Regions from separate parts of the Streptomyces sp. NPDC040545 genome, predicted to be linked through region 1. Evidence: riboswitches for the same ligand, from Rfam matches in the RefSeq annotation. Region 1 holds a riboswitch; each other region holds the start of a gene.
What was found. A riboswitch is a leader RNA that binds a small molecule or an ion and turns the genes downstream of it on or off. The one in region 1 is predicted to bind cobalamin.

Region 1 (4,067 bases):
CTGCGGGAACGATCCGATCGTGGTCGTCGGGAGCAGCGGGAGACCCAGGTGCGCCCGCTGGGCGGCGGTCCGCTCCGCGTACGACCGGGCGCGCCGCCCGTCGGCGTCGGTGACGGCGGCGGTGCGGGCCCGAACCGCCGGATCGTGGGTGAGGGCCGAGCCGGCGCGGGAGGCCAGGTCGGCCCGGTTGGAGGCGAGTTCGGCGGCGATGGCGTCCGTGCCGCGGGCCAGGCCCCGGGCCAGGGTGGCGACCTCCGCGGTCTTCTGGCGGGCGAAGGCGAGCCAGCGGCGGACCTGCGGGTCGATGTCCCGTTCGGCGGTGGCGTCCAGCGGCACGTGGAGCAGGGAGCAGGAGGTGGCCACGTCCACCCGGCCGGCGAGCCCGAGGAGGGTTCCCAGGGTGGCGAGGGACTTCTCGTAGTCGTTGATCCAGATGTTACGGCCGCCCACGACACCGGCGACGAGGCGCTTGCCGGGCAGGCCTCCGACGGCGGCGAGGTCGTCGAGGTTCGCGGCCGCGGCCTCGGTGAAGTCCAGGGCGAGACCTTCGACGGGTGCCTTGGCCAGGACGGGCAGGGCTTCGCCGAGCCGGTCGAAGTAGGAGGCGACGAGCAGCCTGGGCCGGTCGGTCAGGCCGCCGAGCTCCCGGTACGCGCGGGCGGTGGCGTTCAGTTCGGCCGGGGTGCGGTCCTGCACCAGGGCGGGCTCGTCCAGTTGCACCCACTCGGCTCCGGCGGCGCGCAGGTCGGCCAGGACCTGGGCGTAGACGGGCAGGAGCCGGTCGAGCAGGGCCAGCGGGTCGAAGCCGGCGGCGACTGCGGGGGCGGGCTTGGCCAGCAGCAGGTAGGTGACGGGGCCGACCAGGACCGGGCGGGGGGTGTGGCCCAGCCCGAGCGCTTCCTCCAGCTGGGCGACCTGCTGGGTGGAGTCGGCGGTGAAGACGGTGTCGGGGCCGAGTTCGGGCACCAGGTAGTGGTAGTTGGTGTCGAACCACTTGGTCATCTCCAGCGGTGCCACCTCCTGGGTACCGCGTGCCATCGCGAAGTACCCGTCGAGCGGGTCGGCCGCGACGGCGGCGCGGTGCCGCTCGGGGACGGCGCCGACCATCACGCTGGTGTCGAGCACGTGGTCGTAGTACGAGAAGTCACCGGTCGGCACCTCGGTGATGCCGGCGTCGGCGAGCTGCTGCCAGTTGGTGCGGCGCAGGTCGCGGGCGGTCTCCCGGAGGGCGTCGGCGGTGACGCGGCCCTTCCAGTAGCCCTCGACGGACTTCTTCAGTTCACGGTTCTGGCCCTGTCGGGGGTAGCCGTACACGGTGGCCACGGTGGGCCGTCCTGCGGCGGGGGTCGTGCGGGTCACGGAACTCTCCTTCGCGAGCGTTCTCCTGTGGACCCGGTGAGGGGCCGAGGGCGCGAAGGGATGACGAACCGGGCGGATCCCGACCGGGTACGGGTGCGTGCAGCTGCACGCGTCCGCGGTCGTCCGCCTGATGTGTCGCCGACCCGCCCACGAGGTCACCGGGATTTCCGTGCGCGATCGGTCGCGTACGGGCAACGGGCAGGTCTTCGGACTCGCGGGCACGTCTCGTCGTACGGATGCCGTACGAGACTCCTACTGGCCGTCGCTTCCCAGACCCGTCCGGGCCCAGTGCGTATGACGGCGGTCGTTCCCGCTCACCGCTGCGGGGCAGTCCCGGATTCCCACCGGGTTCCCTCTTACGACGCATCCCGCCTGGCGGACGGGGCGAACCAGCTGCCCGGCCAGAGTAGACGGCGTTCCCCGCCGGCGCGCGGAGTTGTCCGGCATCCGGATGGCGGGGTGTGAGACCCACGGGGTCAAAATCCAGCCATTGAGTGAATTGCGTCACTGAGGCGCGAGTTGTGTCCCTCATGTCCGTTTACCGGATCGAACTGCCCGGTCGGCGCAGTACGTTGCAGCTCTCTGCAACGAGATCACTCGATGACCACCGGAAGACCGAGGAAGTATGGGTTCCCCGATGAGCGCCCGCCCGAGGGCTGCCCTCGTCGTACGCGCCGCCCTGGTGTCCGTGCTGGCCTGCGGCGGCCTCACCGCCTGTGCCGCCGACGAGGAGGAGCTGCGGTACGCGACCGACTACGCGGGCCACGAACCGCTGGGCGTGGTCGGGTACCCCACCTCCGAGTCCCTCGAGATCACCCAGAAGCTGGTCTGGCGGCTCGCCGACGGCAAGGCCGGGGAGGTGGAGTCGCTCGCCGCCGAGCCCGATGACGCGAAGGGGGACGTCGAGCGGACCGCCCGGAACTGGATCCGGGCCTTCCACGAGGGCGCCCAGGGGAAGGTGACCGCGGAGTTCTACGACGAGGGGTCCGTGCGGCAGCTCGTCGTCGTGTACTTCCACGACACGGGCCAGACCAAGTCGTTCCTCGTGCGTCTCACCGGAAGGGCCGGAGAGGACGGCTGGCGCGTGACCATGCGGGAGCCGGATCCGAAGCAGGCCTCGGCGGTCCCCGACTGGGTTCCGAGGACACCCGGGGGCCTCGGCTCGAAGACGCCGCGATGACCCGGTCCGGCTCCGGCCGCCTCGCCGCCAGGTGAAAGGCGCCGTCCCGCGGGTCACTCCGCCGGACGGCGCCCTCGTCCCTCCGGGAACGGGAACGGGAACGGGAACTGGAACGGTCGGATCAGGACCGGTCCAGCAGCGTGGTCAGGACCTCGTGGAGGACCGCTGCCGGATCCGCCACCGCCTGCGCCGAGCGCCAGGCCACGAAACCGTCCGGGCGGACGAGGATCGCACCCTGCTCGGTCGTGCCGTGCACCTCGGTCCAGTCGCCGCCGTTCGCCGGGATCAGGTCGGCCTCCGGGCCGGTACCGATCGCGTACACGTCCAGGGGCAGTCCCAGCTGTTCGGCGACGGACCGCCCCGCGGCACGCCACGGCGTGCCCTCGGAGCACAGCAGCACGAAGGAACGCTCGTAGAGGTCCACGGTGGACTTCGGCTCCGGATCCCCCGGACCGCAGAGCCACATGTGCGGTGCGCGGCTGCCCGGATCGCCGCAGAGCCGCATCCGTTCGGGTACGACCGGCCGGTCCGGGTCGGCTCCCAGCACCGCGCCCCGGTTGTAGCGGTAGCCCATGGCCACGGAGAGGACCCCGCCCTGCCGGCCACCGCCATGGCCGCCCGGCGCGGAATCCGGCCCGGCCGCGGGCGCGGCCCCGAAGGTGGACGCGGGCTCGGGCTCGTACCCCGGGTGGCTGTGCTCCGCCGAACGCGCCGAGGCGCGCTCGCTCGTCGCCCGGGCCACCGGCAACCGCTCGGCCTCGTAGGTCTGCAGCAGTCCCGGCCCGGCCGAACCGTTCAGCACCGCGGCGAGCTTCCAGGCGATGTTGTGGGCGTCCTGGATGCCGGTGTTCGAGCCGAACGCCCCGGTAGGGGACATCTCGTGGGCGGAGTCGCCGGCCAGGAAGACGCGGCCGACCGCGTACCGCTCGGCGACCCGCTCGGCGGCGTGCCAGGGGGCCTTGCCGGTGACCTCGACGTCCAGGTCGGGGGCGCCGACGGCCCGGCGGATGTGCTCCACGCAGCGCTCGTCGGTGAAGTCCTCCAGAGTCTCGCCCCGGTCCGGGTGCCAGGGCGCGTGGAAGACCCACCGCTCACCGTTGTCGACCGGCAGCAGGGCCCCGTCGGCATCGGGCTTGGTCAGGTAGCACACGATGAAACGCCGGTCGCCGACCACGTGGGGCAGCATCTGCGACCGGAAGGTGATGCTCACGTTGTGGAACAGGTCCCCGGAGCCGCTCTGGCCGATCCGGAGCGCCTCCCGCACGGGGCTGCGCGGCCCGTCGGCGGCGACGAGGTAGTCCGCGCGCACCGTGCTGTGCTCCCCGGTCTCCCGGTTCTTCACGATCGCGGTGACCCCGCCCGGGTCCTGGTCGAAGGAGAGGAGTTCGGTGGAGAACCGCAGGTCGGCTCCGAGTGAGGGGGTCACGGACCTCAGGACCGGCTCGATGTCGTTCTGGCTGCACAGACACCATGCCGCCGGACTGAAGCGCGCGAGCGCGCCACCCGGGTCGATTTCCTCGAAGAGCCA
Region 2 (4,067 bases), on a different contig from region 1:
GTGGGCGGTGTGCCGGGCGACGGCGACGGCGGCCGCGCCGGCACCGAGGAGGGTCGTCGTGACGGCCGCAGCCGCCGCAGTCGCGGTACGCACTGCTCCAGTGTCGGGTCGGGGCCCCGGGCGGGCCACCGGAGGAGATCTCTCCGCCGCGGGCAGGGACGGGGTGATCTAGGTCTCATTCGAGGCCCGGGAAGGGGGATCGTATGCACGGCGGACCCCCTACGGAGGGGTTCATTCACCCGGCTTTGACGTGCATTAATGGCATTATCTACGCCAGAATCAGGACGAATGACCCGATCACACCCCGCGCCAGTACACCGCTCCGCCCGAGTCAGTTCATCTTCCGTTCACTCAGGTTGCCTACGGTCGCCGAGCCACTGACGTCAAACAGAAGCCTGGGTAAATGGAGCACATAACGCTTCTCCTCGGGATCGTGATCATCACCGCTCTCGTGTTCGACTTCACGAACGGTTTCCACGACACAGCCAACGCGATGGCTACCACCATCTCGACCGGCGCCCTCAAGCCCAAGACGGCGGTGGCCATGTCCGCCGTGCTCAACCTCGTCGGCGCGTTCATGTCCGTGGAGGTCGCCAAGACGATCTCCAAGGGACTGGTCAACGAGGAGGGCATCCAGCCAGAGGTGATCTTCGCCGCCCTGGTCGGAGCGATCCTCTGGAACCTCGTCACCTGGCTGGTCGGTCTCCCCTCCAGCTCCTCGCACGCCCTGATGGGCGGCCTGATCGGTGCCGCGGTCGCGTCCGCCGGCATCGGCGCGGTCAACGGCAGCGTCGTCGTGACCAAGGTCCTCATCCCCGCGATCGCCGCCCCGCTGGTGGCCGGCATCGCCGCCTACCTGGCCGCCAAGCTCACCTACAAGCTGGGTGACAAGGTCGGCGAGAAGACCTCCGCCAAGGGTTACCGCGCCGGTCAGATCGCCTCGGCCGGTCTCGTCTCCCTCGCGCACGGCACCAACGACGCGCAGAAGACGATGGGCATCATCACCCTGGCCCTCATCGCCGGCGGCGCGATCGCGCCCGACGCGAACCCGCCAGTCTGGGTCATCGTCTCCGCCGGTATGGCCATCGCGATGGGCACCTACCTGGGCGGCTGGCGCATCATCCGCACCATGGGCAGCGGCCTGACCGACCTGCACCCGCAGCAGGGCTTCGCCGCCCAGACCTCGGCCGCGTCCGTCATCCTCGCCTCCTCGAACCTGGGCTTCTCGCTCTCCACCACCCACTCGTGCTCGGGTGCGGTCATGGGTGCGGGCCTGGGCCGCAAGGGCGGTGTGGTCCGCTGGTCCACCGCGACCCGCATGTTCATCGCCTGGGGCCTGACCCTGCCGGCCGCCGCGCTGGTCTCGGCCGGTGCCGAGCTGGTCATGCGCATCGGTGACGTCGGCATCGCCGCGGTCACGCTCTTCCTGATCGGCTCCTGCCTGGCCATCTGGTTCATCTCGCGCCGCCAGGTCGTCGACCACAACAACGTCAACGAGGTGGAGCCGGCCCGCGCCGAGGAGCCGGGCGTCGTCACCACAGCGATCGCCGCGGTCACCGTCCCGCCGACCGTCGCCGCCGCCGGTACCACCGCCGCGGCGACGACCGCCGAGGTGACGGACGAAGCCCTCAAGGCCACCATCCCGGCCGCGACGCAGACCCCGGCGGCTCCGGCCGCCGCGGTCTGACCGAGACAGAGACACAAGAGGAAACCGCAGTATGAAGATCGACTGGGAAGCGCTCGGCTCCGTCTTCGGGGTCAGCCTCTTCGCGACCGTCGCCCTCGTGGCCCTCTTCACCCTGGGCCTGGTGGGCCTGTCCAAGCACGAGACCGCCACCGAGCAGGGCGGCACCGCCACCCTCGCCCGCAGCGGCGCGTACGCCTGCTTCGCGGTCATCGCCGCGGCCGTGGGCTACGGGATCTACCTGATCGTCGCCTGATCCGCCGTCCCGCGGCCGACCGGGCGTGAAGGCTCCCTCCGGGTTTGTCCCGGAGGGAGCTTTTCGCATCCCGCGCCCCCTCCCGCGCTCCTGCCGCGCCCCGGCCGCGCCGCAGGTCAACGGCGAGTTGACGGGCCTTCGGCGTGCGTGGTGGACTGCCGGAGCCAATACGGCGGCATGGAGAGGAAGTCCGGTGCGAATCCGGCGCGGTCCCGCCACTGTCACCGGAACCGCACGCCGCGCGTGCGTCCCGGGAGCCAGGAACTCTCGCCGCCGGACACGTCGAACCAGGGCGCGGACCCTGAGTGAGGACATACCTGTCACCATGCGTGCCGATCGCGTCTTCGCGTACGGCGCCACGGCGGGCCTGATCGGCGACCGGATCCTCGGGGATCCGCGCCGAGGGCACCCCGTGGCCGCCTTCGGACGGGCCGCCGCCGCCGTCGAACGCTCCCTGTGGCGCGACGACCGCGCCCGGGGCCTCCTGCACACCCTGGTGTGCGCCGGGGGCGCGGCCGCCGTCGGAGCGCTGGGCGCCCGAGCCGTGCGCTCCCGGCCCGCAGCCGTCCGTATCGCCCTGACGGCCGCCGCCACCTGGGCCGTCGTGGGCGGCACCTCCCTGGGCCGTGAGGCCCGCGCCATCGGCGGCGCGCTCGCCGCCGGGGACGTCGAGGTGGCCCGGGAGCGGCTGCCCCACCTGTGCGGACGCGACCCGCAGGCCCTGGACGGGCAGCAGATGGCCCGCGCCGTCGTGGAATCCGTCGCCGAGAACACCTCCGACGCGGTGGTCGGTGCCCTCGTGTGGGGCGCCGTCGCCGGAGTCCCCGGGCTGCTGGCCTTCCGAGCCGTGAACACCCTGGACGCGATGGTCGGCCACAAGTCCCCCCGCTACCTGCGCTACGGCTGGGCCTCCGCCCGGCTCGACGACCTGGCCGGCTGGCCGGGGGCCCGGCTGACGGCGGTCGCCGCCGTGCTGGCCGGCCCCGACCGGCGGGGCGCCGTACGGGCCTGGCGCGCGGACGCCGCCGCGCACCCGAGCCCGAACGCCGGACCCGTCGAGGCCTCCTTCGCCGGGGCGCTGGGCGTCAGACTGGGCGGAACCCTCGCGTACGGCGGCCGGGTCGAGCACCGGGCCGTCCTGAACGGCGGGGCGGGGCGGCCGGTGGAGGTCGCGGACATCGAGCGGGCGGTACGGCTGTCGCGGCAGGTGACCTGGCTGGCCCTGGGCGCCTGCGTGGCCGCCCGGCTGCTGGTCTCCCGTACGGCACGGAGAGGACGGCGCGGATGAGCGGCGCGAAGCGCGGCGGGGGTCTGCTGGTCGCGGGCACCACGTCGGACGCGGGCAAGAGCGTGGTCACGGCGGGCATCTGCCGCTGGCTGGCCCGGCAGGGTGTGAAGGTCGCGCCGTTCAAGGCGCAGAACATGTCGCTGAACTCCTTCGTGACGCTGGAGGGCGCCGAGATCGGGCGCGCCCAGGCCATGCAGGCCCAGGCGGCCCGCGTGGAGCCGACCGCGCTGATGAACCCGGTGCTGCTCAAGCCCGGTAGTGACCGCAGCAGCCAGGTGGTGCTGCTGGGCAAGCCGGTGGGCGAGATGAGCGCCCGCGGGTTCTTCGGGGGGGCTGGGGGGTCGGCCGCCGGAAAGGCGCTGCACGGCGGTCGCCAGGAGCAGCTGCTCGGCATCGTCACGGACTGCCTGGAGCAGCTGCGGGGCACGTATGACGCCGTGATCTGCGAGGGGGCGGGGAGTCCGGCCGAGATCAACCTGCGCCGGACCGACATCGTGAACATGGGGATCGCGCGGGCCGCGCGGTTCCCGGTGGTCGTGGTCGGGGACATCGACCGCGGCGGCGTCTTCGCGTCCTTCTTCGGGACGACGGCGCTGCTCTCCCCCGAGGACCAGTCCCTGATCGCGGGATACATGGTCAACAAGTTCCGCGGCGACGTGTCCCTGCTGGAGCCGGGCATGGAGATGCTCCGCGGCCTGACGGGCCGTGCCACGTACGGGGTGCTGCCGTTCCAGCACGGCCTCGGCATCGACGAGGAGGACGGCCTGCGGGTCTCCCTGCGCGGGGCGGTACGCGAGTCCGTGGTCGCTCCGCCGGTGGGCGAGGACGTACTGCGGGTC
Region 3 (4,067 bases), on a different contig from region 1:
GCCATCGCGCACAGCTGCGGGGCCAGCGGGTCGCCCCGGTCCAGCGCGTCGGCGGCCTGCCGGACCAGCGCGCGGGCCGCGGCCAGCTCGGTGGCCATGTCCGCGAGCCGGAACTGCAGGGCCTGGGCGTCCAGCAGCCGGGCCCCGAACGCCTCCCGGTCGGCCAGGTACGCGAGGCTGCGGTCCAGCGCGCTCTGCGCACCGCCCAGCGAGCAGGCGGCGATGCCGAGGCGGCCGCCGTTGAGGCCGTTCATGGCGATGCGGAAGCCGTCGCCCTCGGCGCCGAGCCGCCGGCCGGCGGGGACGCGGACCCCGTCGAGGATCACCTGGCGGGTGGGCTGGGCGTTCCAGCCCATCTTGCGCTCGTTCGGTCCGAAGGAGACCCCGGCATCCGCGCGTTCGACGACGAACGCGGAGACGCCGCCCGCGCCCTCCCCGCCGGTGCGCGCCATGACGATGTAGACCTCGGAGGCGCCGGCGCCGGAGATGAACTGCTTGACCCCGGTCAGCACATAGCCGTCGTCCGTGCGCTCGGCCCGGGTGCGCAGCCCGGCCGCGTCGGAGCCGGCACCGGGCTCGGTCAGGCAGTAGCTGCCCAGGGACCGGGCGGAGCACAGGCCGGGGAGCCAGCGGGCCCGCTGGTCCGCGTCCCCGTACCGGTCGATCATCCAGGCGACCATGTTGTGGATGGAGAGGTACCCGGCGATGGAGGGGCAACCGGTGGCGAGGGTCTCGAAGACGAGGACACCGTCGCTGCGGCCGAGGCCGGAACCGCCGTGTTCCTCACGGACGTAGACGCCGCCGAGCCCGAGGTCCGCCGCCTTGCGGATCACGTCCAGCGGGAAGTGCTTGTCCTGGTCCCAGGTGACGGCGTACGGACCGAGCTGCTCCTGGGCGAAGTCGAGGGTGACCTCGGCGAGGGCGAGCTGATCGGGGCTGAGGGTGAGGGTCACCGGGCTCATCCCATCGTCGGGATGGTGAAGCTCGCGCTCTCCTTGGCCCCGGAGGGCCAGCGCGAGGTGACGGTCTTGGTGCGGGTGTAGAAGCGGATCGAGTCGGGGCCGTGCTGGTTCAGGTCGCCGAAGCCGGACCGCTTCCAGCCGCCGAAGGTGTGGTACGCCACGGGGACGGGAATCGGCACGTTGACGCCGACCATGCCGGCGCCCACCCGTCGGGTGAAGTCGCGCGCCGTGTCTCCGTCACGGGTGAAGATCGCGACGCCGTTGCCGTACGGGTGCTCGGTGGGCAGGCGCAGGGCCTCCTCGTAGTCGGCGGCCCGTACGACGGACAGCACCGGGCCGAAGATCTCCTCGCGGTAGATCCGCATGTGCGGGGTCACGCGGTCGAAGAGGGTCGCTCCGGCGAAGAAGCCGTCCTCGTGCCCGGGCAGGGTGAACCCGCGCCCGTCCACGACGAGTTCGGCGCCCTCGGTGGCTCCGATGCCGACGTAGCGGTTCACCCGGTCCAGCGCGTCCTGGCTGACCAGCGGCCCGAAGTCGGCCTCGGGGTCGTCGGAGCGGCCCACGCGCAGGGTGGCGATGCGTTCCGTCAGCTTGGCCACGAGGGCGTTCGCGGTCTCCTCGCCGACGGGTACGGCGACGGCAATGGCCATGCAGCGCTCGCCCGCGGAGCCGTAGCCGGCGCCGATGAGGGCCTCCACGGCCTGGTCGAGGTCGGCGTCGGGCATCACGATCATGTGGTTCTTGGCGCCGCCGAAGCACTGGGCGCGCTTGCCGTGGGCCGCGGCGGTGGCGTAGATGTGCGCGGCGACCGGGGTGGAGCCGACGAAGCCGAGGGCCTGCACGCGCGGGTCTTCGAGGAGGGTGTCAACGGCCTCCTTGCCGCCGTTGACCACGTTGAGCACGCCGGGCGGCAGACCGGCCTCCAGGAACAGCTCGGCGAGGCGCAGCGGTACGGAGGGGTCGCGCTCGGAGGGCTTGAGGATGAAGGAGTTGCCGCAGGCCAGGGCGGGTGCGGCCTGCCACAGGGGGATCATCGCGGGGAAGTTGAAAGGGGTGATCCCGGCGACCACGCCCAGCGGTGAGCGCAGGGAATGCACGTCGATCCCGGTGCCCGCGTTGTCGGTGAACTCGCCCTTGAGCAGGTGCGGGACACCGGTGGCGAACTCGACCACCTCCAGGCCGCGTTGCAGGTCGCCGTGGGCGTCGGCGACGGTCTTGCCGTGCTCGGAGGACAACAGCCGGGCGAGGGAGTCCCGTTCGCCCTCGACCAGCTGGAGGAAGCGCAGCAGTACGCGCGAGCGGCGCTGCGGGTTCCACTGCCCCCAGTCGGCCTGCGCCTCCTCGGCGTTCGCGATGGCGGCCTCCGTGTCGGCCCGCCCCGCGAGCGGGACCCGGGCCTGGACGGTGCCGGTGTTGGGGTCGTACACGTCGGTGAAGAGACCGGAGGATCCGGTGGTGTGCTTGCCGCCGATGAAATGGGTGAGTTCACGGACCATGGGTGCCTGCTCTCGTCAGGTGGGATCCGGGGATGGCACGGCCGACCGGCGGACGGCACCCGATCGGGTGCGCCGCTGGGGAGGGTCGTGGGACTGGTCGACAGAGACGACCTACGAGCGCGCGAACGTGTGCGTGCGCTCCGCCGGATCACCAGGGTCGTGGGTACAAACCGGTGCCATGCGTGTCTGCTCCATCCTCGTGGACAACACGGAACATCCGCGGCCGGTATCCTGACTCCCGGATCCCCGCGTGCCGCCCGCCTTCCCGACAGACCTCGTCAGTGGCGTGTGGATGGCAGCACACTCCCCGGTCACAGTGGCGGGACCGTGCCGGTTTCTCACCGGCTTCCCTGCACCGCGGACCTTGTGCCACGAACATATAGTTGGACGTCCTAGTAAGTCCAGAGCCGCCGCCGCGCGCCTTCGCCATCCGGCCGCGCCGCCCGCCGCCTGACGGCAGCCGTCTGCCGCCGGAAGTCTGACGCCCGCTCAGTCCCGTGCCGGGGCCGGGTTCCTGGTCACCGGATACGGGATGAAGGTGCTGCTGTTCTCGTCCACGGCCAGCGCCCGCCCGAGCGGCGGCACGGCCCGCTGCGGGCAGTCCAGGCGTTCGCAGAGGCGGCAGCCCATGCCGATGGGGGTGGCGGCCGCCGTGTTGTCGAGGTCGAGCCCGTCGGCGTACACGAGCCGCGAGGCGTGCCGGATCTCGCAGCCGAGCCCGATCGCGAAGGTCTTGCCGGGCTCGCCCCAGCCGCCGCGGTGGCGGGTGACGGCCCGGGCGGTCCACAGGTACCGCTGCCCGTCGGGCATGGCGGCCACCTGGACGTGGATGCGGCCGGGCGCGGCGAAGGCCTCGTACACGTTCCACAGCGGGCAGGTGCCGCCCGCGCGGGAGAAGTGGAATCCCGTCGCCGACTGCCGCTTGGACATGTTGCCGGCCCGGTCCACCCGGACGAAGGAGAAGGGAACCCCGCGCAGCCTGGGCCGCTGCAGGGTGCTCAGCCGGTGGCAGACCGTCTCGTAGCCGATCCCGAAGTGGTCGGTGAGCCGCTCGATGTCGTAGCGGAACTCCTCGGCGGCCGTGTGGAAGGCGCGGTACGGGAGGATGAGCGCGCCCGCGAAGTGGTTGGCGATGCCGATGCGCGCGAGGGCGTGGACGGGGGAGCCGGGCGGGAAGTCCTCGGCGGCCAGCCGGTCCAGCTCGTCCCCGTACTCGATCAGCGCCAGCTGCGTGGCCATCCGGAACGCCTGCTGCCCCGGCCGGAGCCGGTTCGACAGGTGCAGCACGCGGGCGGTGGGGTCGTAGTGGTGCAGCCGGTCGGAGTCCGTGGCCGTCCGGATCCCGTGCCGGCCGGAGAGCCGCCGGGTCAGCGCGCGGATGACGTCCCCCGGGCGGATGCCGATCTCGGCGGCGAGGCCTTCGGCGGCGAGATCGGTGTCGTGGAGGTAGTTCTGCCGCCGGTAGAAGAACTCGCGGATCTCCTCGTGGGGCGAGCGCGGGCTGTCCGTGGCCGCGTCCCGGCCGTCGGCGGCGTCGGCGAGCCGCTCGGCCAGGAGCTGGCTGCGCCGGCCCAGGTCCAGCAGGACCGAGGCCACCGCGGGCATGCGG

Region 2: linked by a shared signal. The riboswitch ahead of ACZ573_RS22195 (cobalamin biosynthesis protein) and the one ahead of metE (5-methyltetrahydropteroyltriglutamate--homocysteine S-methyltransferase) in region 1 are both predicted to bind cobalamin.
Region 3: linked by a shared signal. The riboswitch ahead of ACZ573_RS09380 (CoA-acylating methylmalonate-semialdehyde dehydrogenase) and the one ahead of metE (5-methyltetrahydropteroyltriglutamate--homocysteine S-methyltransferase) in region 1 are both predicted to bind cobalamin.

What each region holds. Positions count from the first base shown of each region.
Region 1 covers NZ_JBVIWA010000021.1:138,808-142,874, reverse strand. The annotation lists gene metE (5-methyltetrahydropteroyltriglutamate--homocysteine S-methyltransferase) at 1-1,359, opposite strand, end outside; cobalamin riboswitch at 1,540-1,768, opposite strand; gene ACZ573_RS31590 (hypothetical protein) at 1,997-2,539, shown strand; gene ACZ573_RS31585 (FAD-dependent oxidoreductase) at 2,661-4,067, opposite strand, start outside.
Region 2 covers NZ_JBVIWA010000011.1:209,784-213,850, reverse strand. The annotation lists gene ACZ573_RS22210 (alpha/beta hydrolase family protein) at 1-93, opposite strand, end outside; gene ACZ573_RS22205 (inorganic phosphate transporter) at 404-1,687, shown strand; gene ACZ573_RS22200 (hypothetical protein) at 1,719-1,940, shown strand; cobalamin riboswitch at 2,075-2,229, shown strand; gene ACZ573_RS22195 (cobalamin biosynthesis protein) at 2,266-3,228, shown strand; gene ACZ573_RS22190 (cobyric acid synthase) at 3,225-4,067, shown strand, end outside.
Region 3 covers NZ_JBVIWA010000003.1:287,993-292,059, reverse strand. The annotation lists gene ACZ573_RS09385 (acyl-CoA dehydrogenase family protein) at 1-962, opposite strand, end outside; gene ACZ573_RS09380 (CoA-acylating methylmalonate-semialdehyde dehydrogenase) at 959-2,458, opposite strand; cobalamin riboswitch at 2,663-2,833, opposite strand; gene ACZ573_RS09375 (short-chain fatty acyl-CoA regulator family protein) at 2,948-4,067, opposite strand, start outside.